One region of the Streptomyces sp. NPDC050610 genome, then DNA from elsewhere that is predicted to be linked to it. Evidence: riboswitches for the same ligand, from Rfam matches in the RefSeq annotation. Region 1 holds a riboswitch; each other region holds the start of a gene.

The links. A riboswitch is a leader RNA that binds a small molecule or an ion and turns the genes downstream of it on or off. The one in region 1 is predicted to bind cyclic di-AMP.
Region 2: linked by a shared signal. The riboswitch ahead of AB0I22_RS14985 (transglycosylase family protein) and the one ahead of AB0I22_RS35845 (M23 family metallopeptidase) in region 1 are both predicted to bind cyclic di-AMP.
Region 3: linked by a shared signal. The riboswitch ahead of AB0I22_RS17495 (NlpC/P60 family protein) and the one ahead of AB0I22_RS35845 (M23 family metallopeptidase) in region 1 are both predicted to bind cyclic di-AMP.
Region 4: linked by a shared signal. The riboswitch ahead of AB0I22_RS14445 (M23 family metallopeptidase) and the one ahead of AB0I22_RS35845 (M23 family metallopeptidase) in region 1 are both predicted to bind cyclic di-AMP.

The regions. Positions count from the first base shown of each region.
Region 1 covers NZ_JBFAIV010000047.1:23,034-30,215, reverse strand. Annotated here, with positions in the region: gene AB0I22_RS35860 (cold-shock protein) at 1-72, shown strand, start outside; gene AB0I22_RS35855 (DEAD/DEAH box helicase) at 342-1,943, shown strand; gene AB0I22_RS35850 (PP2C family protein-serine/threonine phosphatase) at 2,539-3,639, shown strand; cyclic di-AMP (ydaO/yuaA leader) riboswitch at 4,033-4,182, shown strand; gene AB0I22_RS35845 (M23 family metallopeptidase) at 4,194-5,714, shown strand; gene AB0I22_RS35840 (aldo/keto reductase) at 5,852-6,796, shown strand; gene AB0I22_RS35835 (hypothetical protein) at 6,873-7,178, opposite strand.
Region 2 covers NZ_JBFAIV010000010.1:37,450-44,631, reverse strand. Annotated here, with positions in the region: gene AB0I22_RS15005 (nucleoside triphosphate pyrophosphohydrolase) at 1-703, shown strand, start outside; gene AB0I22_RS15000 (DUF6479 family protein) at 918-1,340, shown strand; gene AB0I22_RS14995 (cytochrome P450) at 1,394-2,647, shown strand; gene AB0I22_RS14990 (transglycosylase family protein) at 2,829-3,953, shown strand; cyclic di-AMP (ydaO/yuaA leader) riboswitch at 4,248-4,392, shown strand; gene AB0I22_RS14985 (transglycosylase family protein) at 4,395-5,111, shown strand; gene eno (phosphopyruvate hydratase) at 5,427-6,707, shown strand; gene AB0I22_RS14975 (septum formation initiator family protein) at 6,848-7,182, shown strand, end outside.
Region 3 covers NZ_JBFAIV010000012.1:162,283-169,464, forward strand. Annotated here, with positions in the region: gene AB0I22_RS17490 (hypothetical protein) at 210-563, shown strand; gene AB0I22_RS17495 (NlpC/P60 family protein) at 605-1,786, opposite strand; cyclic di-AMP (ydaO/yuaA leader) riboswitch at 1,833-2,012, opposite strand; gene pcrA (DNA helicase PcrA) at 2,279-4,831, shown strand; gene AB0I22_RS17505 (peptidoglycan DD-metalloendopeptidase family protein) at 5,002-6,756, opposite strand; gene AB0I22_RS17510 (alpha/beta fold hydrolase) at 6,942-7,182, opposite strand, start outside.
Region 4 covers NZ_JBFAIV010000009.1:202,913-210,094, forward strand. Annotated here, with positions in the region: gene AB0I22_RS14435 (GNAT family N-acetyltransferase) at 1-1,234, opposite strand, end outside; gene AB0I22_RS14440 (HPr family phosphocarrier protein) at 1,478-1,759, shown strand; gene AB0I22_RS14445 (M23 family metallopeptidase) at 1,950-2,756, opposite strand; cyclic di-AMP (ydaO/yuaA leader) riboswitch at 2,770-2,924, opposite strand; gene AB0I22_RS14450 (pitrilysin family protein) at 3,157-4,566, opposite strand; gene AB0I22_RS14455 (pitrilysin family protein) at 4,563-5,960, opposite strand; gene AB0I22_RS14460 (DNA topoisomerase IV subunit A) at 6,165-7,182, shown strand, end outside.

The DNA of each region.
Region 1 (7,182 bases):
GGCCAGAAGGTGACCTTCGACGTCACGCAGGGCCAGAAGGGCCTGCAGGCCGAGAACATCGTCGCCGCCTGATCGCTCGATCAGACGTTGCACCACCGCCATGGGGCCCGCACCGCTGGGTGCGGGCCCCATCGCTGCGTCCTCATCCAACGGCCTCATCGCCGTTTCGATCGCTGTCCCGGCGCTTCACCGCTCCGGAAAAGCTTCATCGCTCCACCGCACCACCGCCCAGTTTCTCCCCGCGCGCCCCGGCTTTTTCCGCGCCCGTCCGTCTCGGTACGGGCTCGCGACGCGAAGTCGTTCCTGAGGCGTGCCACCCCATTGAGGGAAGGTCCTCTCGAATGACCCGCTCCGAACGCCCCGCCCGCACGCCCCGCTCCCGCCCGCAGTCCGGCGAAGGCCGCCAGTTCGGCGGCAGCCGGCAGTCCGGTGGCCGCCAGTCCGCCGGCCGGCAGCCGAACCGGCGGCCGGCCGCGTCCCAGGGCGGCGAGTTCGCCCTGCCCGTCAGCACCACCCCGGCGCTCCCGCCCGTGGAGACCTTCGCCGCCATGGACATGCCCAACGGGCTGCTCGCCACGCTGGACAGGGAGGGCGTCACCGAGCCGTTCCCGATCCAGGCCGCCACGCTGCCCAACGCGCTGCACGGCCGGGACGTCCTGGGCCGCGGCCGTACCGGCTCCGGCAAGACCCTCGCCTTCGGGCTGGCGCTGCTGGCCCGTACCGCGGGCCGGCGCGCCGAGTCCAAGCGCCCGCTGGTGCTCGTACTCGTCCCCACCCGCGAGCTCGCGCAGCAGGTCACGGACGCGCTCACGCCGTACGCCACCGCCGTCAACCTGCGGCTGACCACGGTGGTCGGCGGCATGTCGATCGGCCGCCAGGCGAACAGCCTCGCGCGCGGCGCCGAGGTGCTGATCGCCACGCCCGGCCGCCTCGCGGACCTCATCCAGCGCGGCGACTGCGCGCTCGGCGACGTGTCCATCACGGTCCTCGACGAGGCCGACCAGATGGCCGACATGGGCTTCCTGCCGCAGGTCACCCGGCTCCTCGACCAGGTGCGGCCGGACGGCCAGCGGATGCTGTTCTCCGCGACCCTGGACCGCAACGTCGACCGGCTCGTACGCCGCTTCCTGAACGACCCCGTGACGCACTCCGTCGACGCGTCCGTCGGCGCGGTCTCCACCATGGAGCACCACCTGCTGCACGTCTCGGACGACGGCAAGCGCGACGCCGTGACCCGGATCGCCGCCCGCGAGGGCCGCGTGATCATGTTCGTGGACACCAAGCGCGGCGCCGACCGGCTGGTCAAGCGGCTGCTGGCGAGCGGCGTACGGGCCGCGGCGCTGCACGGCGGCAAGAGCCAGCCGCAGCGCAACCGCACGCTGGACCAGTTCCGTACGGAGCAGGTCACGGCGCTCATCGCGACCAACGTCGCCGCCCGCGGCATCCACATCGACGGCCTCGACCTCGTCGTGAACGTCGACCCGCCCGTCGACCACAAGGACTACCTGCACCGCGGCGGCCGCACGGCGCGCGCGGGCGAGTCCGGCACCGTCGTCACGCTCGTACTGCCGGAGCAGCGGCGCGAGATGAGCCGGATGATGGTCACGGCGAAGATCACCCCGCAGGTCGCGAAGGTGGGCCCGGAGGACGCCGAGCTGGTGCGCATCACGGGGGCCCGCGTCCCCAGCGGCGTCCCGGTCGTCATCACGCCCCCGGCTCCGGCGCAGCCCCAGGGCAAGCCGAAGTCGCGGACCTCGCGGCCGGGCACGGGTACGGGCTCGGGCTCCGGTTCAGGTTCCGGCGGTCGCGGCCGGGGCAGCCGGGGCGGTCGCGGCCGTACGTACCAGGGCTCGGGTTCGGGCTCGGCCGGTGGCGGCGGGCGCGGCGGCAGCGGTGGCAACGGCGGCTCGGGGCGCGGGCGGGGACGGACTCCGGCGGCCTGACGGCTGTCTCTGTCTCTGTCTCTGTCTGTCTCTGGCTGGCCCCTGTCTGACTCTGGCTGATCCGCCCGGCCTTCTGTCTGACCCTTGGCTGACCCCCGTCTGTCCACCGTTCGTTTCTGCCCGTCCTTGACCGTCCTCGCTCGGCGCCCGTCCTTTCCTGCCCGTCTCTGCTGTGACGTGCTGGGGGCGGGCGCTGCCTGGTGCGGGGTGCTTCCGGGGGCGGGGGTGTCGCCGACTGCGGGGCGCGCGGTGTTGCGGCGCGCCTGGCCCTCCTGACGCGCGCGCCCGCTGCGGCGGCTCGCGCGCTCCCCGCCTCACCACTCCCACCAGCGCTCACGCCTGTACCTCGCTCCGATCCGCCGTCGACGGCCCCGTTTGAGGGGGCGGGCAGCGGCCACCCGATTGGATGAGCAGCGGTCGCCGGGAGCGGCGTCGGCCGGAAGCCTGGGAGGGGCGCCGCGCGGGACGGACCGGTCAGGAGAGAACGGTGGGGAAGCGAGGTCCCGGAGGCCGGGCACGCGGGGGCACCCGCGCACGAGTGCCCGCGGGAGCGCCCGCGAACGGGCTCTCGCGCCGCGGCGTCGTCGCGAACTGCCTGGCGCGCTGGGCGCCCGCCGTACTCATCGTCGGCGGCGTCCTCTTCGACCTCCTGACCCCGCCGAAGTACACCGGGGCCCCGTTCCTGTCGGCCGCTCCGCTGGTCGCCGCCCCGCTCTTCGGGCGGCGCGGCACGGCCGCCACCGCCGTTGCGGCCGTCGCCGCCGCGGCCGGGACCAACGCCTATCACCGCGCGGTGAACTCGTTCGAGTCCGCGACCAAGGTCGCCACGGTCCTGACCGTCGCCGTGCTCGCCCTCGGCATCAACCGCATCGTGCGCCGCAGCGACCAGCAGCTGGAGTCCGCGCGCGGCATCGCGGAGGCGGCTCAGCGGGCCGTGCTGCCCACGCCCCCGGACCGAATCGGCGAGGGGCTGAGCGTCGCGGCGCGCTATGTGGCGGCGCAGGCGGACGCCCGTATCGGCGGCGACCTGTACGCGGTACAGGACACCCCGCACGGCGTACGCGTCATCGTCGGCGACGTCCGGGGCAAGGGCCTGGAGGCGGTCGAGGCGGTCGCCGTCGTGATCGGCGCGTTCCGGGAGGCGGCGGAGCAGGAGCCGACCCTGGAAGGGCTCGCCGCGCGGCTGGAACGGGCGTTGCAGCGGGAGGGGGTGCGGCGGGAGGGGCTGGACCAGTTCGAGGGGTTCACCACGGCCGTACTCGCGGAGGTGGAGGTGGCGGCCTCGGACGGCGCGGTGTTGCGCGTGGTGAACCGCGGCCATCCGCCGCCGCTGCTGCTGTACGCGGACGGCAAGGCGGTGGAGGCGACACCGGAGGTGCCGGCGCTGCCGCTGGGCATGGGCGACCTGGGCGTCTGGCCGGACCGGGTGGACGTATGGGACTTTCCGGCGGGGGCGACGCTGCTGCTGTTCACGGACGGGGTCACGGAGGCCAGGGACAAGCGGGACGTCTTCTACGACCCGCAAGCCCGGCTGAACGGGCGGCTGTTCGACGGGCCGGACCTGGTGCTGGAGGCGCTCGCCGCGGACGTGGCGCGGCATACGGGCGGGGGGACGTCGGACGACATGGCGCTGCTGGCGATTCGGCGCTGCGGGGATGGGGTGGCGGCTGTGCCGGGGGAGGAGCCGGAGGGGTAGGGCGGAATTCCGGCGCGTATAGGCGCGTATAGGGGGCACGGCGCTGACCGGGAACACGGCGCGGGTCGGAACACGGTGCGGGTCGGAACACGATGCTGACCGGGAACACGGTGCGTAGTGGATCTTGATCCCTGTGCATAACGACTGGCGCACGATCGCCGCCGAGGGGTTTCGGCAGGCGAGGCGACTCGACCGCTTTCGCCGACGCGTGTCCATAAAGTCCTCGCCAAAGCCTGCGCGGATTACGGGCAACAGCTTGGTATCCGGGTCTCGCTTCTATTAACGTTCGATAACGCAGCGCGGTCGTCACAACCGCCGCAAGAGGCGGCACCGTGCGCCTTCGCCGAATCCCGCAGGCACCAGCAACACCGGCCACACCGTACGTACCCAGCACCATCGGCAGCACCGGCAACACGAGGCACCAGGGAACCGGGGAACCACCAACCTTGGGGTGAGTCGGGCGCCTTCGCGAGAAGGGGCCCGTAGGAGACCTTCCTGCTCCGAACCCGTCAGCTAACCCGGTAGGCGAGAAGGAAGGAAAGGAGTGCGCCCCCGTGGCGTCCAACAAGCCTGCCCTCGACGAGCCGACGTACGACCCGGCCTACGACCCGTCGGTCTACGACCAGTCGGCCTTCGACCAGTCGGCCTTCGACCAGTCGTACGCCCCTTCTTACGCCCCTCCGTTCGAGCCGGCTCCCGGCACTCCGTCCGGCGTTCCCACCGGTGCGGAACTCGGCTCCGGCCCTGAGGCCGATGGAGCCCACTCGGGCGCCGGCCTCGGCCTCGGCTCCGGTATCGACACCGGTCCTGGTTTCGACATCGGCCCCGGTATCGACATCGGTCCTGGTGACGGCCTCGCGTCGGCCGCCGGAGCGGACTTCGTGGCAGGCCCCGCAGGCGGCCCCGCGGACCTCGCCGACTTCGTAGATCCCGCAGATCCCGCAGATCCCGTAGACCCCGCAGACCTCGTAGACCCCAACGAGGGCTGGTCGGGGGAGCGGGGGGCGGAGCTGTGGGAGGAGTGGAATCCCACCGAGGACTCCGCGGGCCCTGTCCGCGGCAAGCACCGGATCGGCAAGCAGCGCGGCGGCACGATGGCCCGTAGCGGAGCGGTGCTCGGCGTCGGCGTCATCGCGGCGGTCGGGGCGGGCGGGATGGCCAGCGCCAAGGACCGCCCCGCGCCCCCGATATCCATGCCCGACCTGGCGCATCTGGCCGACCAGATGGGCGAGTTGCCGGGGAAGCTGCCGGCCGTGGAGGACCTGCCGGGCATCGGCTCGCTCCTGGCGGACGACTCCGCTCCGGAGGCTGCCGAGGCCGCCGAGGCTCCCGGCGCGGACCAGCCGCTGTCCCGGATCGGCCTCTCCGCGGAAGACGCGGCGAACGGCGTCGCCGACGCGGGCGAGGCGCTCCGCGCCCGCATCCTTCAGCAGGCCGAGCACCAGCAGTCCGCCGCCGACAGTGAGGCGCGCGACGCGGTGGTCCGGGCGGCGGCGGACAAGGCCGCCGACGAGGCGGCGAAGCGGAAGGCCGAGGCGGACGCCGGGGAGAAGGCGAAGGCCGAAGCGGCGGCCAAGGCGAAGGCCGAGAAGGAGGCCGCGGCCAAGGACGCGGCCGACAAGAAGGCCGCAGCGGCCGCCCAGGAGAAAGCGTCGGAGAAGGGGCTCGTGAAGCCGGGCGCCGCGTACACGCTGCCCGTAGGTTCGTACACGCTTACCGCCGGATTCGGCCAGTCGGGCGACATGTGGTCCGCCAACCACACCGGGCAGGACTTCGCGGCGCCGACGGGTACGCCGATCAAGGCGGTGCACGGCGGCACGATCACGCAGGCCGGGTGGGCGGGCTCGTACGGCTACCGCACGGTGCTCACCCTGGACGACGGCACTGAGCTGTGGTTCTGCCACCAGTCCTCGATCGCCGTGAACTCAGGGAAGGTGCAGGCGGGCGACGTCATCGGCCGGGTCGGCGCGACCGGCAACGTCACCGGCCCGCACCTGCACCTGGAGGTGCGGCCGGGTGGGGGCACGCCGGTGGACCCGATGGCGTGGCTGCGGGAGCACGGGATGAAGCCGTAACGGGCGGTGGCGCCGGGCCACTTGAGGCCACAGCGGCCGCAGTGATCATAGTGACCACAGCGACCGCAGTGGCCAAAACGGAACGGGTGAATCCGTCCAAGCCGTTAACGCGTCCGTGCGAGGCGTTAAATGGGCTTATGGCTGAGAAGCGCAAGAAGATCGGCAATCTGTCCGTCCATCCGCTCTGCCTCGGCGGCAACGTCTTCGGCTGGACGGCCGACGAGACGGAGTCCTTCGCCGTACTGGACGCCTACACGGCGGCCGGCGGCAACTTCATCGACACCGCCGACGTCTACTCCGCGTGGGTCCCCGGCAACTCGGGCGGCGAGTCCGAGACCGTCCTGGGCGACTGGTTCGCCACGCGCGGCAACCGCGAGGACGTCGTCCTGGCCACCAAGGTCGGCGCGGGCGTTCCGGAGCGGCGCGGCCTGGCGGCCAACGCCATCAAGGCGGGCGTGGAGGAGTCCCTGCGCCGCCTGCGCACCGACTACATCGACCTCTACTACACGCACTACGACGACCCGTCCGTACCGGTGTCGGAGTTCATCACGGCCCTCGACGAACTGGTGCGGGAGGGCAAGGTCCGTGAGATCGCCGCCTCCAACATCACGGCGGACCGGCTGGCGGAGGCGCTGGCCTTCTCCGACGCGGAGGGGCTGGTCAAGTACGTGGCGGTCCAGCCCAAGTACAACCTCGTCTCGCGCGATTCGTACGAGGGCGACCTGGCCGCGACCGCCGAGAGCCACGGGCTGGCGGCGGTCCCGTACTACAGCCTGGCGTCGGGCTTCCTGACCGGCAAGTACCGCCCGGGCGCGGCCGTGGACAGCGCGCGGTCGGGGACCGCCGCCGAGTACGTACGGACCGAGCGCGGCCTGCGCGTACTGGAAGCGCTGGACAAGGTCGCGGAGGCCCACGACGCCGAGCCGGCCACGGTGTCCCTGGCCTGGCTCGCCGCCCGGCCGACGGTGGCGTGCCCGCTCGCGAGCGCGCGCAACACGGCGCAGCTGCCGGCGCTGCTGGCGGTGGCCGACCTCCAGCTGACGGCCGATGAGGTGGACCTGCTGACGGAGGCGTCGCGGTAGCGGCTCCGCCCGGGCCGTGCGGAAGACGGCTGTACGGCCCGGGGCCCTCCGCCTCCCGTCCCCCCCTCGTCGCCCGTCAGGCCTGGCCCCGCCGCTCGACGGCCCAGGAGGCGAGGGCGACGCCGCCGGCCACCACGAAGACGGAGGGCCAGGAGCCGACCTTCTTGGCGAGCGGGTGCGAGCCGGCGAAGGCGGCCACGTACAGCCCGGTCAGCGCGGCGGCGGCGCCGGTCCCGGACCGCTGCTGCCACTGCCGCGCCGCGACGGCGCCGGCCGCGGCCAGCGCGGCCCCGCCCAGCGGCCGCTTCTTCGTCCAGCGGGCCACCCCGTAACCACCGACCAGCCCACCAGCGGCCACTACAGACGTCGGAACCCCAGCCATTCCC
Region 2 (7,182 bases), on a different contig from region 1:
GCTGGAGCTGCTGCCCGGTTCGTACGACCTGCCGGGCGCGCGCCTGCTCGACCTGGTGCAGGTCATGGACCGGATCCGCCGGGAATGCCCGTGGAGCGGCGTCCGTACGCACGAGGACCTCGCGAAGTACGCGGTGGAGGAGACCTACGAACTGCTCGAAGCCATCGAGGAAGGAGACAAGGAGGCGGTACGCGAGGAACTGGGCGATGTGCTGCTCCAGGTCGTCTTCCACGCGCGCATCGCGCAGGACGACCCGGACGAGCCGTTCGCCATCGACGATGTCGCGGGCACCATCGTCGACAAGCTCATCCACCGGCACCCGCACGTCTTCGGCGCGGAGAGCGCGGAGAGCGCCGAAGACGTGAAGGCGCACTGGCTGCGGACCAAGGCGATCGAGAAGCAGCGCGACTCGGTCACCGAGGGCGTACCGCTCGGCCAGCCCGCCCTCGCGCTCGCCGCCAAGCTCGCCTCCCGGGCCCAGGGGGCCGGGCTCGACGTCGCGGTGCCGGCCGGGCCCGGCGTCGGGTACGAACTGCTGGCGCTCGCCGTACGGGCCGTGGAGGAAGGGACGGAGCCGGAGACGGCGTTGCGTGCGGCCGCCCGTACCTACCGCGATGCGATCCGCGCCGCGGAGTCCGTCCCTGCCCCCGCCCCCGCTGCCGACGCCAGCGACGCCCCCGACCCCACCACCGCCACGGACTGAACCTGCCCCCGATCGGCCGGACGACCGCCCGGCCGACCGGCCGACCGGGCGCGTGGGCACTGCCCCCCACCACCACGCCCCGCGCCCCGACCGGCCCCCGCCACGGTCCGTACGGGCTCAGCCGGGTCCGTCGGTGCGGCTTCAGGCCTACGTCCGTACACCCGTTCGGCCTAGGGGGCGACATGTCTGGGCGATCGGGGGGTACCCCAGTGCCATGCACTCAGAGATCTTCTATCTCGCCGCCGACAACGGGCTGCGCGGCGGGATCGCTCCGTTGGCCGTCGGGATCGTGGTTGTGGCTCTGCTGATCGGGGCCGTCGCCTACGGGCGCAAGCGGCGCGAGCGGGAGCCCGCTCCGCCGCAGGAGCCGCAGGAGCGTGCCGGTTCGTGGCAGACGCCGGACGAGCAGAGCGGGCCCATGCCCGCTGATCACGGTCCGGGGCATGACGGGGAGCGGGACTCGCTCGGTTACGTCAAGGAGGGGCGTGCCACCGACGAGCTGGCTCCGGACGGGCACCGCTATCTGCCGCACGAGCTGACGGACCCGGACAGCCACAGCGATCCGGAGCAGGAGCCGCGCAAGTGGAACGAAGGGGGGAGCGGCGGCTTCGGCAGCGGGGGCGGCGGGCATACGTAGAGGCCGAGAACGCCCCTCGCCCACGGGGGCGGGGGCTCCTATAGCGTCGTGGGGTGCACGACAAGAACGCCGACGCCCCCGTCCCCGCCCTCTTCAGCTGGGAATTCGCCGCCGACCCCTACCCCGCGTACGCCTGGCTGCGCGAGCACGCGCCCGTACGCCGTACCGAGCTGCCCAGCGGGGTCGAGGCCTGGCTGGTGACGCGTTACGCGGATGCCCGGCAGGCGCTCGCCGACGGGCGGCTGTCGAAGAACCCCGTGCACCACTCCGAGGCCGCGCACGGCAAGGGCAAGATCGGCATTCCGGGCGAGCGCAGCGCCAACCTGATGACGCATCTGCTGAACATCGACCCGCCGGACCACACGCGGCTGCGGCGCCTGGTCTCGAAGGCGTTCACACCGCGCCGGGTCGCGGAGTTCGCGCCGCGAGTGCAGGCGCTGACGGACGGCCTCATCGACGGCTTCGCCGCGCGGGGCAGCGCCGACCTCATCCACGAGTTCGCCTTTCCGCTCCCCATCTACGCGATCTGCGATCTGCTGGGCGTGCCCCGCGAGGATCAGGACGACTTCCGCGACTGGGCGGGCATGATGATCCGGCACGGCGGCGGGCCGCGCGGCGGAGTGGCCCGTTCCGTCAAGAAGATGCGTACGTATCTGGCGGAGCTGATCCACCGTAAGCGTTCGGACCTCGGCGATGATCTGATCTCGGGTCTGATCCGGGCCTCCGACCACGGCGAGCACCTCAGCGAGAACGAGGCGGCCGCGATGGCGTTCATCCTGCTCTTCGCGGGGTTCGAGACCACCGTGAACCTCATCGGCAACGGCACGTACGCGCTGCTGCGCAACCCCGGCCAGCGCGAGCGGTTGCAGCGGGCCCTGGACGCGGGCGACGAGAGCCTGCTCGCCACCGGCATCGAGGAACTGCTGCGCTACGACGGACCGGTGGAGCTGGCGACCTGGCGGTTCGCCACCGAGCCGATCACCCTGGGCGGGCAGCGGATCGGCACGGGCGATCCCGTACTCGTCGTGCTGGCGGCGGCGGATCGCGATCCGGAGCGGTTCGCCGAACCGGACACCCTCGATCTCTCGCGCGGTGACAATCAGCACCTCGGATACGGGCACGGCGTCCACTACTGCATCGGCGCGCCGCTCGCCCGGCTGGAGGGCCGGGCCGCCCTCGCGACGCTGCTGCGGCGCCTGCCCGACCTGCGTCTCGCGGCGGAACCGGAGGAGTTGCGGTGGCGCGGCGGCCTCATCATGCGCGGACTGCGCACGCTGCCCGTGGAGTTCACGCCCCGCCAGAAGTGACGAAGCGTCAAGCGACGTGACCTCCGCGTGACCTCGGCTACATCGGCTTGTGACTGACTGAGCGCGTCGCTATCTTCAACCGACAACTCAGCAACCGGCAACTCGGCAACCGACATCTCAGCAACCGACAACTCGGCAACCGAGGAACCGACAACTCAGCCGTCACACGAGAGGCAACCGCATGCGCACCGGGAACGGTCGACACCGCCGCCCCCGTCAGGTCCCGGCCATCGTCGTAGCGGCGGGGGTGACGGGCGCCGGAATCGCCATGCCGCTGCTCGCGGCCACCGGTGCGAACGCCGCGGACGCAGCGACCTGGGACCGCGTCGCTCAATGCGAGAGCGGCGGAACGTGGAGCGCCGACGCCGGGAACGACTTCTACGGCGGGCTCCAGATTTCGCAGTCGACGTGGGATCTGTACGGGGGGAGGGCGTACGCGCCGAGACCCGACCTGGCCAGCCGGGCCCAGCAGATAGCCGTGGCCCAGAAGATCCTGGAGGGCCAGGGCACCAAGCCCTGGTCGGGATGCGCGGTCAGTTCCGGGCTCAACCGCGGCAGTGCGGCCCCGGGCGTCGACCCGGGCAGCACCCAGACGCCGTCCTCGGAGCCCTCCGCCCAGTCGCCCTCGCCCTCCCACAGCTCCGACCCGTCCCAGAAACCCTCAGGCGAGGACAAGGGCGAGGGCAAGGACAAGAGCGAGAGCAAGGACAAGGGCAAGGGCCGTACGGAGCCGGGGAAGGCCGACTCCGGAAAGGGCGGTTCGAGCGCGACGCCGAGCGGGAAGGGCGACGGCGAGAAGGGCTCCGGCGCGACCGGCGCGGACGGCTCCAGCCCGTCCGGGACCCCCGAGCCCGGCGGCAAGCCCTCTCAGACGCCTTCCACGACCCCTTCCGAGCCCACTGAGCCCTCCACCGACCCCACGACCTCCACGACGGGGTCGCCGACGTCCGGCGAGGGCCGGCACCGCGGCGGCACGGATGAAGGGGAGAAGGGGGGCGAAGGGAGCAAGGGGGACGACGGCACGGGCTCCTCCGCGCAGGACGACGCCGGACGGAGCGGCGGCGGCCGGCACGCGTCGCGCGGCGGGGAATCGCGCGGTGGGGAATCGCGCGCCGGGAATTCGTCTCGTACGCCCCAACAGGCCCCTCACGACTACACGGTGCGGTCGGGGGACAGCCTCTCGGTGATCGCGGAGGAGCATTCCGTCGCCGGCGGCTGGACCAGCCTCTACGAGCGCAACCACGGCACCGTAGGAAGCGACCCCGATCTCATTTTCCCTGGTCAGAAACTTGATCTCGGAACGTGAGAGCGACGGTACGGGCGGTATGTCCGTTCCGAGGGAAAGTGAGACATGGGTCTCGTTGACAGCCCCGGGTTCCTCCCCTGCCCGATCTCTCCCTACCGTCTCTCACCTGCGGAAATGTGCTGTTTCTGTGGGTAAGTAGAGGCAACTGCCGTCAGGAGGGGGGGTTTGAACCCTCCTGGGCAGTGTGTTTAACGTCGTCACCGCTCGCCACCGTGAGCACCACGATCGCCACGCCGAATCCTGCCGGCGGTCGCTGGATTCGTCGCGAAAGCGCCGTAGGCAGGAGCGGGGGAACCAGGTAGGCCGCCGGAACGGCCCGTCGACACCGACGGGGACCGGGACGGCTAGGGGTGAAGCCCCGTGTGCTCCGGCACACGAGGCCGGGCAGCTCACAGCCCGAACCCGACAGCTCACCTCGTAGGCGTCGGTGAGGAAACCAACATGCTTATCTCCAAGGGCAAGCACCGCCGTCCGTCCAAGGCCGTCCGTGTCGCCACGCTCGCCGGCGTCGCCGGTGCCGCTGTCGCCGTCCCGCTGATGGGCGCCACCTCGGCCTCCGCCGCCTCCGTCTCCACCTGGGACAAGGTCGCGCAGTGCGAGTCCGGTGGTAACTGGTCGATCAACACCGGCAACGGCTACTACGGCGGCCTGCAGTTCAACCAGTCCAGCTGGGCCGCCGCGGGCGGCACCCAGTACGCCCCGCGTGCCGACCAGGCCACCAAGGGCCAGCAGATCGCCACCGCCGAGAAGCTGCTCGCCATGCAGGGCCCGGGCGCCTGGTCCTGCGCCGGCGCCGGCAACCTGTCCTCCGGTGGCCCCGCCGCCGGCGTCGACACCGGTTCCAGCAGCCGCAGCACGCAGCACGCGGACCGCAGCGAGCGCCAGGCCGCGCCGAAGCAGCAGGCCCCGAAGCACTACGCGCCGAAGCAGCAGGCCCCCAAGCAGGCCGCCCCCAAGCAGGCCGCGCCGAAGCCCGTCGCGCCGAAGTCCATCCAGAAGGGCGACGGCGAGTACAAGGTCAAGTCCGGCGACACCCTCGGCAAGATCGCCAAGGAGCACAGCGTCAAGGGCGGCTGGGAGAAGCTGTACAACCTGAACAAGGGCATCGTCTCCAACGCCAACCTGATCTACCCGGGTCAGCAGCTCCACCTGAGCTGATCCGCTCCTCCGGGACGGCTTCATCACCGTCCCTGTCTCTCCGCTCATGAGAGACCGCCCCGCTGCGGCGCGCCATTCCCCCCGATCGCGCCGTAGCGGGGCACTCGCATGTCCGGGGGTGTCGTGTCGGCTGCCCCTCCGGCGGTGTCCAGTTCCGGCCCCCATTCCCCGTTCGGCGAACAACACCGCCATTCGTCCTCTGATCTGGCCCTTTGGCCCATTTTTCGGCCCGGAGCCCGGGCTGCGCGCGGGCGGATGCCCCCGGCCCGTTAGGCTCGGGGTGCAGAAACCAGTCACCCCATGAAGGAGACACTCGTGCCGTCCATCGACGTCGTCGTAGCTCGCGAGATCCTCGACTCGCGAGGCAACCCCACGGTCGAGGTCGAGGTCGGCCTCGACGACGGCTCCACGGGCCGTGCCGCCGTTCCGTCCGGCGCCTCCACCGGTGCCTTCGAGGCGCTGGAGCTGCGCGACGGCGACCGCAACCGCTACCAGGGCAAGGGCGTCGAGAAGGCCGTCCTCGCCGTCATCGAGCAGATCGGCCCGGAGCTCGTCGGCTACGACGCCACCGAGCAGCGCCTGATCGACCAGGCGATGTTCGACCTGGACGCCACGGCGGACAAGTCCTCGCTCGGCGCCAACGCCATCCTCGGCGTCTCCCTCGCCGTCGCGCACGCCGCCTCCGAGGCGTCCGACCTGCCGCTCTTCCGCTACCTCGGCGGCCCCAACGCGCACCTCCTGCCGGTGCCGATGATGAACATCCTCAACGGCGGCTCGCACGCCGACTCCAACGTGGACATCCAGGAGTTCATGATCGCGCCGATCGGCGCGGAGTCCTTCTCCGAGGCGCTGCGCTGGGGCGCGGAGGTCTACCACACGCTCAAGGGCGTGCTGAAGGAGCGCGGGCTGTCCACCGGCCTCGGCGACGAGGGCGGCTTCGCCCCGAACCTGGGCTCGAACCGCGAGGCGCTCGACCTCATCGTCGAGGCCATCAAGCAGGCCGGTTACGCGCCCGGCCAGGACATCGCGCTCGCGCTCGACGTCGCCGCCTCCGAGTTCTACAAGGACGGCGTCTACGCCTTCGAGGGCCAGGACCGCTCCGCCGCGCAGATGACGGAGTACTACGAGGAGCTCGTCGCCGCGTACCCGCTGGTCTCCATCGAGGACCCGCTGTACGAGGACGACTGGGCGGGCTGGAAGGTCCTCACCGACAAGCTGGGCGAGAAGGTCCAGATCGTCGGCGACGACCTGTTCGTCACCAACCCGGAGCGCCTCGGCCGCGGCATCGAGGAGGGCGCCGCCAACGCCCTGCTGGTCAAGGTCAACCAGATCGGCTCGCTGACCGAGACCCTCGACGCCGTCGAGCTAGCCCAGCGCAACGGCTTCAAGTGCATGATGTCCCACCGCTCCGGCGAGACCGAGGACGTCACCATCGCCGACCTGGCCGTCGCCACCAACTGCGGCCAGATCAAGACCGGCGCCCCGGCCCGCTCCGAGCGCGTCGCCAAGTACAACCAGCTGCTGCGCATCGAGGAGATCCTCGACGACGCCGCGGTCTACGCGGGCCGTTCCGCGTTCCCGCGCTTCAAGGGCTGACCCCACGGCCCGCGAGCACGCGGAACACGGCCGTACGCGGCTGAGCGCGTAAGCGAAGCGTCCCCGGCACCGGTCCCGTACCGTTGCCGGGGACGTGTACGTAGGTGGGTCGCACGGGCGACGAGACAGGGGAGGCGGCTGTGCCGGCGGATCGGTTCTCCACGGCGACCAGGCTCAAGGCGCTCGGCGAGCAGGCCGCCGCCCGCGTGTACCGGACCCGGCCCGTGCGCCGCAACCGCCTCACCGGCCGGGCGGCGCTGCTCGCGCTCGTCGTCTGCTCGCTGGTCGTCGCCCTCGCCTACCCGATGCGGCAGTTCATCACCCAGCGCTCGGACATCGGCGATCAGCTGCGGCAGTCGCGGGAGGCGCGCGAGCAGGTCAAGCGGCTCCGCGAGGAGAAGGCGCGGCTGAAGGACCCGGCCTACATCGAGCAGCAGGCGCGCGAGCACCTGCACTACACGCGACCGGGGGAGAC
Region 3 (7,182 bases), on a different contig from region 1:
GCCGGTCACCTGGTGCAGGACGCTAGGCCCGACCGTCACGGGAATGCGCGTGCATGACCGCTATTGGATGAAACCGTGCGCACGGCGACCGCACGTGATCGGTCCACTCGCGCCCATACGGAAGGATTTCGGCCGCCCTTGATCGAAGCGGCGAATGAGGCAGACCTGACCGCCGACGGGTGATATGCCCCCGGATACTGTCGGGCCTCATGGACGTACTGATTCACGCCGTCGTCGGCCTGCACATCATCGGCATCGCGGCCCTGCTCGGCGGCTTTCTCACCCAGATGAAGGCCATGGGCAAGGGCGAGGCGCGCATGGTCCCGGCGATGCTGCACGGCGCGCTGACCATGCTGGTGACGGGCGTCGCGCTGGTCGGCCTCAACCAGGCCGAGGACTACTCGCTGAACACGGTCAAGATCGGAATCAAGCTGGCGTTCCTGATCGTGGTCCTCGGCCTGGTCTACGTGAAGCGCGACGACGAGAAGGTGGAGGCGCCCGTCTTCGGCATCGTGGGCGCCCTGACCATCGCCAACATCTTCATCGCCCTGTTGTGGACGTGAGCGGCTGAGAGCCGGCGCCCCGGGGGCGTGAGCGGTCTCCGCTACGCCGGGCGCACGCTCCCGTAGATCGGCATGTAGAAGATCGACTCCACCCGCACGCTCGCCCCGGGCTTCGGCGCGTGGATCATCTTCCCGTCGCCTATGTACATGCCGACATGGCTGATGTCGTCGTAGAAGAAGACCAGGTCACCCGGCTGGAGATCGTCCGTGGCCACCCGCTCGCCGGTCTTCACCTGATCCCACGTGGTGCGCGGAAGATCGACGCCCGCCGCCTTCCACGCCGCCTGCGTCAGCCCTGAGCAGTCGTACGAATTGGGGCCGGTGGCTCCCCACACGTACGGCTTGCCCATCTGTGCGCGAGCAAAGGCGATCGCCTTGTCGGCCTTGGCGGAGTGCGCCCCGGAGGGGGCTCCGGAGTCGGTGCCGCCCCCCTTGTGGCCCGTTTCCGAGCCGCCCTGCCCCTTGCCGCTGCCGCCGCCCTGCGCGGCCTTCTCCGCCTGCCGCTTCTCCGCCTGGCGTTCGGCCTGGCGTTTGGCCAGCTCTTCGGCCTTCTTCTTGGCCGCCGCCTCCTTCTTCTTCTCGATCGCGGCCAGTCGCGCCTTCTCCTGGGCCGTCAATTTCGACAGCAGCTCCCGCGCCTCGCCGAGCTTCCCCTGGACGGTCTCCTTCTTCGCCCTCAGCTGCTTCTGCGAATCGGTGAGCGCGGCCAGGCTCCGTACCGCCTCGCCCCGGCCCTTGGCCGCCGCCTTCTGCTGCGTACGGAAATCCCGTACGGCCCGCTCCTGCCGGCCCGTCATCCGGTCGATCAGATGCGTCTGGTCGAACCAGCTCTGCGGATCGGCGGCGAACAGCAGGTTCGCCGTCTGGCTCACACCGCCGTCGCGGTACTGCGCCGCGGCGTACGCCCCGAGCGCGCGCCGTGCGTCGTTGAGCTTCCCGGTGCGCCGGGCCACGTCGTCGAGCAGCCTGTCGACCTTGCCGTTCTGCGCGTCCGTACGCTCCTTGGCGGCGTTGTACTCCTGCGTGGCCGTGCCCGCCTGCCGGTACAGGGCGTCCACGCGTCGCTGTACGTCCTCGACGGAGGTTCCGGAGGTTCCGGAGGGTTTGGGGGCTGTGGGGCGGCCGGGGGCGGCGTGCGCGGTCTGGGAGAGCAGGGTGGCGGAGGCCAGCGCCGCCGTCGTGAGGGAGACGGCGGTGCGGCGGCGGGCGGGCGTGTCGAGCAGCCCGTGCCCAGTGCTGCGGGGCTTGCGGTGTGACGCCAAGGGAGGCGACTCCTTCCGTGGACCGCCTACCGGGTTAGCTGTCGGGTTCGGGCGGTTTTGGAAGGTTTATGCCCTACGGTCCGTACGGCGCGGCGTGCGTGCGTACGGGCCGATTCACCCCGGTGGTGCGTGTGGGTCCCCGGCTCCGGGCGCCTCGCGGCGCAGTCGGACTCGGCGTTGGCGGCCCGTGCAGACGGGGCGTCGGCGGGGGGACGGGCTGCCTGAGCGAGCACCGTAGCCAACGGGTGGGGCCGCTGTGAAGGCTGGTGTTCGATATGCCGGAACCTTCCGTGACTGCGCCTCCCACGCCGCGAGCTGCCCTCTCCCGCCCTCTCCCGCCCGCTCCCGACCCCTGGACGCCGACCCTCCGCCCGTACTTTCCGCCCGTACTTTCCCCCGTCTTTTCCACAGCCGGAGCCGGGTGTCAGTGGGGCGGCCTAGACTCGGTGGGCGATGAGCAGCCTCTTTGACGACAGCTTCCTGGCGGATCTCGAACCTTCGGGCGAGGAGCCCCCGCCGCCGCCCGAGGACGCCGCACCGGAGCCGGTGCCGGACGACCTCTTCGGGGGCGCCTTCGACGCGCCCGTACAGCGGTCCGGCCCGGCCTCGGGGCAGGGCGGCTCCGGGGCGCGCGACGCGTACTACCGCGACGGCGCGCCGCGGCCCGTCATCGACCCTTCCGCGCTGCTGGAGGGGCTCAACGAGGAGCAGCGCGCCGCGGTGGTGCACAGCGGCGGGCCGCTGCTGATCGTCGCCGGCGCCGGGTCCGGCAAGACGCGCGTGCTGACGCACCGGATCGCGCACCTGCTGGGCGCGCGCGGCGTGCACCCCGGCCAGATCCTCGCGATCACCTTCACCAACAAGGCCGCGGGCGAGATGAAGGAGCGCGTCGGCGACCTCGTCGGCCCCCGGGCCAACGCGATGTGGGTGCTCACCTTCCACAGCGCCTGTGTGCGCATCCTGCGCCGCGAGTCGAAGAAGCTCGGCTTCACCTCATCCTTCTCGATCTACGACGCCGCCGACTCGAAGCGGCTGATGGCGCTGGTCTGCCGGGACCTGGACCTCGATCCGAAGCGCTTCCCGCCCAAGTCCTTCAGCGCCAAGATCTCGAACCTGAAGAACGAGCTGATCGACGAGGAGGAGTTCGCCGGCCAGGCCGCAGGGGGCACCTCCCAGACGGAGTCTGGGGGAGGATTCGAGAAGACACTCGCCGAGGCGTACGCGATGTACCAGGCGCGGCTGCGCGAGGCGAACGCCCTCGACTTCGACGACATCATCATGACCACGGTCCACCTGCTCCAGGCGTTCCCGGACGTCGCCGACCACTACCGGCGCCGCTTCCGGCACGTGCTGGTCGACGAGTACCAGGACACCAACCACGCGCAGTACACCCTCGTGCGCGAGCTGGTGGGGACCGGCACGGAAGAGGTCCCCGCCGCCGAGGTGTGCGTCGTGGGCGACGCCGACCAGTCGATCTACGCGTTCCGGGGCGCCACCATCCGCAACATCCTCCAGTTCGAGGAGGACTACCCGGACGCGACGACGATCCTGCTGGAGCAGAACTACCGCTCCACCCAGACCATCCTCAGCGCCGCCAACGCCGTCATCGAGCGCAACGAGAACCGCCGCCCCAAGAACCTGTGGACCGAGGCCGGAGCCGGAGCCACCATCACCGGCTACGTCGCCGACACCGAGCACGACGAGGCCCAGTTCGTCGCCGACGAGATCGACCGGCTCACCGACGCGGGCGACGCCAAGGCCGGCGACGTCGCCATCTTCTACCGCACCAACGCCCAGTCCCGTGTCTTCGAGGAGATCCTCATCCGGGTCGGGCTGCCCTACAAGGTCGTCGGCGGCGTGCGCTTCTACGAGCGCAAGGAGGTCCGCGACGTCCTCGCCTACCTGCGCGTCCTCGCCAACCCCGAGGACACCGTCCCGCTGCGCCGCATCCTCAACGTCCCCAAGCGCGGCATCGGCGACCGCGCCGAGGCGATGATCGACGCGCTGTCGCTGCGCGAGAAGATCTCCTTCCCGCAGGCCCTGCGCCGCGTCGACGAGGCGTACGGCATGGCGGCCCGCTCCGCCAACGCCGTCAAGCGCTTCAACGTCCTCATGGAGGAGCTGCGCACGGTCGTCGAGTCGGGGGCCGGGCCCGCGACCGTACTGGAAGCGGTGCTGGAGCGTACGGGCTACCTCGCCGAGCTCCAGGCGTCCACCGACCCGCAGGACGAGACCCGCATCGAGAACCTCCAGGAACTGGCCGCCGTGGCCCTGGAGTTCGAGCAGGAGCGCGACGAGGAGAACCCCGGCACGCTGGCCGACTTCCTGGAGAAGGTGGCCCTGGTCGCCGACTCCGACCAGATCCCGGACGAGGACGGCGACGGGGGCGGCGTCGTCACGCTGATGACGCTGCACACGGCGAAGGGCCTCGAATTCCCGGTCGTCTTCCTGACCGGCCTGGAGGACGGCGTCTTCCCGCACATGCGGGCGCTCGGCCAGACCAAGGAGTTGGAGGAGGAGCGGCGGCTCGCCTACGTGGGCATCACGCGCGCGCGCGAGCGGCTGTACCTGACCCGGTCGACGATGCGCAGCGCGTGGGGCCAGCCGTCCTACAACCCGGCCTCGCGCTTCCTGGAGGAGATCCCCGACGAGTACGTGCAGTGGAAGCGGACCGGTCCCGCGACGCCGTCGGCGTCCATGGGCGCGGTCGGCGGGTCCGGCCGGTCGGGCTCGGGCTCGGGTTCGGGCGGTTCCGGCGGCGGGATCATGTCCTCACTCTCCTCGTCGCGCTCCAAGGCGGGCCCGAGCGGCTTCGCGACGCGCCGCGCGGGCGACCGGCCGGTGGTCCAGCTGGCGGTCGGGGACCGGGTCACGCACGACTCGTTCGGGCTGGGCACGGTCGTGACGGTCAAGGGCAGCGGGGACAACGCGGAGGCGACGATCGACTTCGGCGAGCCGAAGCCGAAGCGGCTGCTGCTGCGGTACGCGCCGGTCGAGAAGCTGTAGGGCGGAGACGCTCGGGGGGGGGGAGGCGGCCCGGTTCCGAAACCGGGCCGCTGGGCCGGTCCTTCGGACCCTCGACCTCAGACTCAAGGCTTCAGTCTCGCGACCTCAGTCTCGCGACTTCAGGGCCTCGGCTTCGGGACCGCGTTACGGTCGGGGCGAGGCCGTGAGCCCTACGTCGGGTCGAGGCCGTGGGAGCGGAGCCACGGCAGCGGGTCGATGGCCGCGCCGCTGCCGGGGCGTACCTCGAAGTGCATGTGCGGGCCGGTGGAGTTGCCCGAGCTGCCGGAATAGGCGATGACGTCGCCGGCCTTGACCGTGCCGGACCGGATCTTGTTGCTGCTCAGATGGCAGTACCAGGTCTCGGTGCCGTCGGGCGAGGTCACCATGGCCATATTGCCGTAGGCGACGTTGAACTGGGTGCGTACCGTCCCGTCGGTCGCGGCCATCACGGGTGTGCCGAGGCCGACCGGAAAATCGATGCCGGTATGCACGGACATCCAGTTGACGCCCGCCTGCCCGAAATAGGCGCTGAGCCCTTTCTGCTTCACCGGCAGCAGGAACTTGGGGCGCTCGGCCTCTTTGCGGGCCGCTTCATCGGCTTTTCGTTTCTTCTCCGCGGCCTGGCGTGCCTTCAGGTCGAGGCGCTGCTGGGTGCGGCTGGCCCGGTCCGCGAAGTCGTCGGCGTCCCTGCTGACCCCGGCGAGCTGGGTGTCCAGCTTGCTGTTGGCGGCGGACGGCTTGACGGTGGCCGGATCGGGCGCCGACGCCTCGGTGTTCTTGGCATCGCTGCCGCCTCCGGTGACGCTGGCCGCGGCGATCCCGGCGACGCCTATGGCGGCGACGGAGGGGACCGCGATGGTCAGGAGCGCGGAGCGGCGGGGGCGGTAGCCGGTACGGGCGGGGGCGCCGCGGCGCCGCCCGCGGTTTCCGCCGTCGCGGCGGGAACCGGGCAGGGGAGCGGGGCCGTGGCCGGCCGCCGAGGGATCGAATGCCGACGGCTCGTGCACGGGCGGCTCTTGTGCCGAGGGCTCCGCGTCGAAGCCGTCTTCGCGGCCCGCTGCCAAGCTGTCTTCCACGCGCGTTTCGAAGTCAGCCGTGAAATCAGCCGCGAGGTCTGCTGCGAAGTCGGCTTCGGAGGTGTGGCCGTGGGCGGTATGCGGAGCGGGTTCGTGCTCGCTGCCGGGGCGGCCGGGTTCGGGTTCGGGGCCTGGGCCGTTTCCGCCGGGGTGTTCGCGGGTCTGTTCGTGCCGCGCTTCGTCGATGGTCGCGTAGGCGCTGGTGTCCCAGGTCTGGGTGTGGCCGCCGGCGTCCCACTGCTCGGGACCGCCCCACTGACCGGTGGTGCTCCCGACGGCGCCGCCGATGGTGTTGTACGAACCGGTGGTGCCGTACACCTCGTACGAACCGGTGGCGCTGCTCGCGCCGTAGGCGCCCGTGCCGCCCCATGCCGTCGTGTCCCACTGCCCGGTCTGCTGCTCGTGCAGCCCGTTCGCCGCGTAGAGGCCGGTGTCCCAGGTCTGGGTGTGGCCGCCGGCGTCCCACTGGTCGGCGCTGTGCCACTGACCGGTGGTCTCGTACGTGCCGGTGTCGCCGTACGGGTTCACGGTGCCGTACGAACCCGTGGTGTCGTACGCGCCAGTGGTGCCGCACGCGGTGTCGTACGCGCCCTTCGCACCCCACTGACCAGTTGTTTCCCACTGGCCGGTCGTGTCCCACTGGCCCGTTGTGTCCCACTGACCGGAATGCCCGGCGTCGTAGCCGCTGTAGGCGATTCCGATGTTCTGGAACGTACCGGTGGAGTAGCCGTCGTACCCGGCATAACCCTGGTGCGCCGCCTGCTCCCCGTATGTCGCGCTGTGCGCGTATGGGGTTTCCGGCGCGGGGACGGTCGGAGTGGAGTTCCCCGACGGGTGACGGTCGTTCACCACCAACTTCTCTTTCGCCTAGGCAGCACGAGAATTAGCGGCGACTGTACCCGGCGGTATGCGGCAGCCACAATCTTCGGCGGTTATCGCCACCTCAAGGACCGGTCATTTAGCCGCCTTTCGGTGGACTGGAGCCGATTCCTTGGCTTGGCGTTCGAATTGTTTTCGATGAAAAATCGGCCGCGTCATGCAACCGAAACGGCTCCCGACGCGTCACCGGCCGCCTCCTCGGCCGTCAGCGCCTGCCGAATCCCGGCCGCCACCGTGCAGTGCACCGGCAGTGCGAGGTGCCCCACCCCGCTGACCCGCACGCTGCGACAGTGCAGGTCAGGATGGTCGAGCCGGGCGGTCTCGACCGGAATCATCAACTGGTCGAGATCGCTCCAAAAGCTCACGAAACGCGTCCGGCAGCCCTTCGCGGGCAGG
Region 4 (7,182 bases), on a different contig from region 1:
GGAGGAAGTCGTTGCCGGAGACGTCGGCGCGGTTCCCGGCGGAGACGAAGGTGGAGACGCCCGCGAGCGAGGCCGCGCGCCGGTGCAGTCCGGACAGCAGCGCGATGCCGATGGCGCCGGACTGGGAGAACAGCCCCACCTGCCCGGCGGCCGGCATCTCGGGCGACAGCGAGGCGTTGAGCCGGACGCCGGAGGCGGTGTTGATGAGGCCGAACGCGTTGGGGCCGATGACGCGCATGCCGTACGAGCGGGCCTGGCGGACCAGCTCGCGCTGGCGGTCGCGGCCCTCGGGGCCGCTCTCGGCGTACCCGGCGGAGAGGACGACGAGGCCCTGCACGCCGTGCTCCCCGCAGTCGGCGACGACGCCGGGCACCTGCTCGGCGGGGACCGCCACGACGGCCAGGTCGACGGTCTCCTCGATGTCGCCGACCGAGCGGTAGGCGGGCACGCCCTCCGGCCGCAGCCGCGAGGAGCCCGCCGGGAAGGCGCGGTTGACCGCGTACGCACGGCCGGTGAAGCCGCCCTCCAGGAGGTTGCGCAGGGCGGCGCGGCCCACGCCGCCGGGCTCCCGGCCGGTGCCGACGACGGCGACCGCCCCGGGGGCGAGCAGCCGCTGCACGGAGCGGGCCTCGGCGCGCTGCTCGCGGGCGCGCTGGACGGCGAGGGACTGGTCGGTGGGCTCCAGGTCGAATTCGAGGCGGACGACGCCGTCCTCGAAGGAGCGCTTCTGGGTGTACCCGGCGTCCGTGAAGACCTTGATCATTTTGGTGTTGGCGGGCAGCACCTCGGCGGCGAACCGGCGGATGGAGCGCTCGCGGGCGACGGCCGCGATGTGCTCCAGGAGGGCGGAGGCGACGCCGCGGCCCTGGTGCGCGTCCTGGACGAGGAAGGCCACCTCGGCCTCGTCGGCGGGGGCGGTGGCGGCCATTCCGCGCGCGTCGATGCGGTCGTAGCGGACGGTGGCGATGAACTCGTCCCCGACCGTGGCGGCCAGGCCGACCCGGTCGACGTAGTCGTGGTGGGTGAAGCGGTGGACGTCGCGGTCGGACAGGCGCGGGTAGGGCGCGAAGAAGCGGTAGTACTTCGACTCGTCCGACACCTGCTCGTAGAAGCTGACCAGGCGCTGCGCGTCCGCGGCGGTGATGGGCCGGATCTGCGCCGTGCCGCCGTCGCGCAGCACGACATCGGCTTCCCAGTGGGTCGGGTACGCGGCGTGCTCCGACGGCGTGTGCATGGGGCCAGCGTACGACCGGGCACTGACAGACCCTCCGCTCGCGTACACCGGAGGGTCGGGGCAAGGTGGGCAGGGGCGCGGCGGACGAGGGAGCACGGCAGGTGGAGGCGGGTGCGGACGGGCCGGGCGGCACAATGGAGGAGGGAGCAGGGGGGCGGCACGGTGCCGGACGTCACCGCAGGAGCGACCGGGCACCGTGAGAGACTGGTCTAGACAACCAATGACGACTTGAAGGGCAACACCATGGTTGAGCGCCGCGTCACCGTCGGCTGGGCCGAGGGGCTGCACGCCCGCCCCGCGTCGATCTTCGTCCGTGCCGCGACCGCCTCGGGCGTCCCCGTGACGATCGCCAAGGCCGACGGCAACCCGGTCAACGCCGCCTCCATGCTCGCGGTGCTGGGCCTGGGCGCCCAGGGCGGCGAGGAGATCGTTCTCGCCTCCGAGGCCGACGACGCCGAGGCCGCGCTCGACCGCCTGGCGAAGCTGGTCGCCGAGGGGCTTGAGGAGCTCCCGGAGACCGTCTGATTCGGGTTCACCGGCGCGGCACGGCCGCGCGACGGGCCGCGGCGACCGATCACGGTCGCCGCGGCCCTTCTTCGTGGGGCTCCCCGCCGCCGCCGATTCACCGGCCGGCTCTCCCGCGGCGCACGCCGAAGACCCCGGCCATGCGGTCCGGGGTCTTCGGCGGTGCTTTGCGCGCGTGAGGCGCGCGGGATCAGAGGCTGACGCCGTGCGCGCGCAGGTACGCGACGGGGTCGATGTCCGAGCCGTACTCCGGGGACGTACGGGCCTCGAAGTGCAGGTGGGGGCCGGTCACGTTGCCGGTGGCGCCCGAGAGGGCTATCTGCTGGCCAGGGGTGACCGGCTGACCGACGGAGACGCCGATGGAGGAGAGGTGGCCGTACTGCGTGTACGTGCCGTCGTTCATCTTGATGACGATGTTGTTGCCGTACGCGCCGCCCGGGCCGGCCTCGACGACGGTGCCCGCGCCCACGGAGTGCACGGGGGTGCCCATTCCGGCGTGGAAGTCGACGCCGGTGTGGCTGCCGGAGGACCACAGTCCGCTGGACGCCTTGTAGGCGGTGGAGACGTACGAGCCGTCGACCGGCAGGACGAAGGCGTTGAGGCGCTTGCGCTCCTCGTCGCGGGCGGCCTTCGCCTTGGCGGCGCGCTCCGCGTCGGCCTTCCGCTTGGCCTCGTCCGCGCGCTTCTTGGCCTCGGCGGCCTTGGCCCTGGCTGCGGCCTCCGCCTTCGCCTTGGCGGCGGCCTCGGCGGCGGCGTGCTGCTGGGACTCGGCCTGGGCCCCGATGCTGTCGGCCACGTCGTTGCTCATGACGACGGCCTGGGTGAGGCCGGTGTCCTCGATCTTGGGAGCGGGGTCGCCGCCGGACGCGAGGGCCGGGGAGGCGAGGCCGGCGACGACGCCGGTGGCGGCCAGGGTCGCGACCCCCGCCGCGTTGGCGCCGACACGCACGGCGCGGCTCGGACGACGGTGCTTCCCGGTGGCACGGGTGAACGCCATAGGTACGGCTGATCCTTTCCTTCCTTCTCGCCTACCGGGTTAGCTGACGGGTTCGGAGCAGGAAGGTCTCCTACGGGTCCCTCCGGGAAGGGGCCCGATTCACCCCAGGGACGTGTGGGTCCCCGGCTCCCCTGGCTCACGCCATTGGGGACTCGGCGATGGTTGTCCGGGGCCGCGGCTGCGACTCATATACGACGGACAACCGCCATGAAGCTAAACGGGCCTTCTTTCAATCGGCAAACAGAACCGCGATTTTGTGCCCTACGCCACACGGCAGACACGCAACCACTCCGATAAACCGGACAAACGGCGGGGCGCGAGGGCCCCATAGACCCCTCGCGCCCCACTCGTCCCGTTATGGGACCTTCGCGACAAGACCCTCGCGGCCGTCGCGTTCCCCTCAGCCGGAGACGACCGTCACCTCTCCGATGCCGAGCGCCTTGACCGGCTCCAGGATCTCCGCGGCGTCGCCGACGAGGACCGTGACGAGCCGGTCGGCCGGGAAGGCGCTGACGGCGGCCGCGGTGGCCTCCACCGTGCCGGTCTCCGCGAGGCGCGCGTACAGCTGGGCCTGGAAGTCGTCCGGGAGGTGCTGCTCGACCTGGTCGGCGAGCGTCCCGGCGACGGCCGCGGCCGTCTCGTACTTCAGCGGGGCGACTCCGACGAGGTTCTGCACGGCGATGTCGCGCTCGGCGTCCGTCAGCCCCTCGGCGGCCAGCGTCCGCAGCACGGTCCACAGGTCCGCGAGCGCGGGTCCGGTGGACTCGGTGTCCACCGAGCCGCTGATGGCCAGCAGCGAGGCGCCTGTGGGCCCCTGGAGGGCCGAGGCCTCGGAGGAGCGCAGCACCTGGGCGTAGGAGCGCACGCCGTAGGTGTAGCCCTTCTCCTCGCGCAGGACGCGGTCCAGGCGCGAGGTGAGGGTGCCGCCGAGGCAGTACGCGCCGAGGACCTGGGCGGGCCAGACGCGGTCGTGCCGGTCGGGGCCGATCCGGCCGAGGAGCAGCTGGGTCTGGACGGCGCCGGGGCGGTCCACGATCACCACCCGGCCGGTGTCGTCGGCGGTGATGGGCGTCACCGGGTACGGCTCGGCGGTGCCGCCGGTCCACGCGCCGAGCGTGTCGGCGAGCGCCTCGGCCAGGTCGACGCCGGTGAAGTCGCCGACCACCACGGCGGTCGCGGTGGCGGGCCGTACATGGGCCTCGTAGAAGGCCCGTACGGCCGCGGCGTCGATGTCGCGGACGGTCTCCTCGGTGCCCTGGCGGGGGCGCGACATGCGCGCGCCCGCGGGGAAGAGCTGCTTGGAGAGCGCCATGGCGGCCCGGCGGGCCGGGTTGGCCAGCTCGTGCGGGATCTCGTCGAGGCGGTTGCCCACGAGCCGCTCGATCTCGCTGTCCGCGAAGGCCGGCGCCCGCAGGGCGTCGGCGAGCAGGGCGAGCGCCTTGGGCAGCCGGGAGGCCGGGACCTCCAGCGAGACGCGGACGCCCGGGTGGTCGGCGTGCGCGTCGAGGGTGGCGCCGCAGCGCTCCAGCTCGGCGGCGAAATCCTCGGCGGAGTGCTTGTCGGTGCCCTCGGACAGGGCGCGCGCCATGATCGTGGCGACGCCGTCGAGCCCGGCCGGCTCGGCCTCCAGCGGCGCTTCGAGGTTGACCTCCACGGCGACGACCTGCTGGCCGGGGCGGTGGCAGTGCAGCAGCGTGAGGCCGTTGGGCAGCTGGTCGCGCTCGGGGGCCGGGAAGGCCCACGGCGTGGGGGCGCCGGGCTGCGGCTGCGGGTGGAACTGCATGGTGGTGGTGGCCACGGCGTCGCTCACTGGCCCGCCTCCTGCTCTTCGGCGTTCTTCGCGGTGTCTTCGATGGCTCCGTCGGCCGCCTGCTCGGCGTCCGCCGACTCGGTCTCCGCGGGCTCGGTCGGTTCGTAGACGAGAACCGCGCGGTTGTCGGGGCGCAGCCGGGCCGCGGCGACGGCCCGCACCTCCTCCGCGGTGATGTCCAGCACGCGCCCCACGGCGGACAGCGCGAGCTGCGGGTCGCCGAACAGCACGGCGAACCGGGCCAGTTCGTCGGCGCGGCCGCCGACCGTGGCGAGCCGGTCCAGCCACTCGCGCTCCAACTGGGCCTGGGCCCGCTCCATCTCCTCCGGGGTCGGCCCCTCGGCGGCGAACCGGGCCAGCTCCTCGTCGACCGCGGACTCGATGACCGGCACCTCGACCCCGCCGGACGTCTTGACGTCCAGCCAGCCGAGGGAGGGCGCGCCCGACAGCCGCAGCAGCCCGAAGCCGGCGGCGACGGCGGTACGGTCCCGGCGGACCAGGCGGTTGTGGATCCGCGAGGACTCGCCGCCGCCGAGGACGGTGAGGGCGAGGTCGGCGGCGTCCGCCTCGCGGGTGCCGTCGTGCGGGAGGCGGTAGGCGGCCATCAGGGCGCGGGAGGGCACCTCCGCCTCGACCACCTCGCGCAGCTCGGCGCCGATGGTGTCGGGCAGCGTCCCGTCCCGGGGCGGCTGCTTGCCGTCGTGCGAGGGGATGGTGCCGAAGTACTTCTCGATCCAGGCGAGGGTCTGCTCGGAGTCGATGTCGCCGACGACCGAGAGGACCGCGTTGCCCGGGGCGTAGTACGTGCGGAAGAAGGCCCGGGCGTCCTCCAGGGAGGCGGCGTCCAGGTCGGCCATCGAACCGATGGGCGTGTGGTGGTAGGGGTGGCCCTCCGGGTAGGCCATGGCCGTCAGCTTCTCGAACGCCGTGCCGTAGGGCACGTTGTCGTAGCGCTGGCGGCGCTCGTTCTTGACGACGTCGCGCTGGTTTTCCATGGACTCTTCGTCGAGCGCGGTGAGCAGCGAGCCCATCCGGTCGGCCTCCAGCCAGAGCGCGAGCTCCAGCTGATGGGCCGGCATGGTCTCGAAGTAGTTGGTGCGCTCGAAACTGGTGGTCCCGTTGAGGGAGCCGCCGGCGCCCTGGACCAGCTCGAAGTGGCCGTTCCCCTTGACCTGCGCGGAGCCCTGGAACATCAGGTGCTCGAAGAGGTGAGCCAGGCCCGTACGGCCCTTGACCTCGTGGCGGGAACCGACGTCGTACCAGAGGCAGACCGCGGCGACCGGGGTCAGGTGGTCCTCGGAGAGGACCACCCTCAGGCCATTGGCCAGGCGGTGCTCGGTCGCTGTCAGGCCGCTGGAACCGGCCTGTTGCGTGGCCGTGTGACCCATGGGCATGTACGTCCCTTCGCTGCGTGATGACCCGCGTGATGTCCCGCGTTCAAATCGGTCCTGTCACTGTATGCAAGCGTGCCGACATCTGGCGAAGTTCCCGTCGAGGAACGCTCCTACGGACGGGTCGCGGTCGGCGTTGTCAGTGGGGCGGTCCACAATGGTCGGCGTCACCACCCCGCACCGGTACATGAAGGAGCCGCAGCCGCGATGGCCCGCCGCAGCACGAAGACCCCGCCGCCGGACGACTTCGAGGAGCGCATCCTCGACATCGACGTCGTCGACGAGATGCAGGGCTCCTACCTTGAGTACGCCTACTCGGTCATCTACTCGCGCGCCCTGCCCGACGCGCGCGACGGGCTGAAGCCGGTGCACCGCCGCATCCTCTTCCAGATGAACGAGATGGGCCTGCGTCCGGAGCGCGCGCACGTGAAGTGCGCCCGCGTCGTCGGCGAGGTGATGGGCAAGCTCCACCCGCACGGCGACGCCTCGATCTACGACGCGCTCGTGCGCATGGCGCAGCCCTTCTCGATGCGCGTGCCGCTGGTCGACGGGCACGGCAACTTCGGCTCCCTCGGCAATGACGACCCGCCGGCCGCCATGCGGTACACCGAGGCGAAGATGGCGGCGGCGTCGTCGCTGATGACGGACTCGATCGACGAGGACACCGTCGACTTCGCACCGAACTACGACGGCAGCGAGGAGGAGCCGGTCACCCTCCCGGCCGCCTACCCGAATCTGCTCGTCAACGGCACGTCCGGCATCGCGGTCGGCATGGCGACGAACATGCCGCCGCACAATCTGGGCGAGGTCATCGCCGCCGCCCGGCACCTGATCAAGCACCCGGGCGCCGACCTCGACACCCTGATGAAGTACGTACCGGGGCCGGACCTGCCCACCGGCGGCCGGATCGTGGGCCTGACCGGGGTCCGGGACGCGTACGAGACGGGGCGCGGCACCTTCAAGATCCGCGCCACGGTCTCGGTCGACAATGTGACGGCCCGCCGCAAGGGCCTGGTCGTCACGGAGCTGCCGTTCGCGGTCGGTCCCGAGAAGGTCATCTCCAAGATCAAGGACCTGGTCGGCGCGAAGAAGATCCAGGGCATCGCGGACGTCAAGGACCTCACCGACCGCGAGCACGGCCTGCGGCTGGTCATCGAGATCAAGAACGGCTTCAACCCGGAGGCCGTCCTGGAGCAGCTCTACAAGCTGACGCCGATGGAGGAGT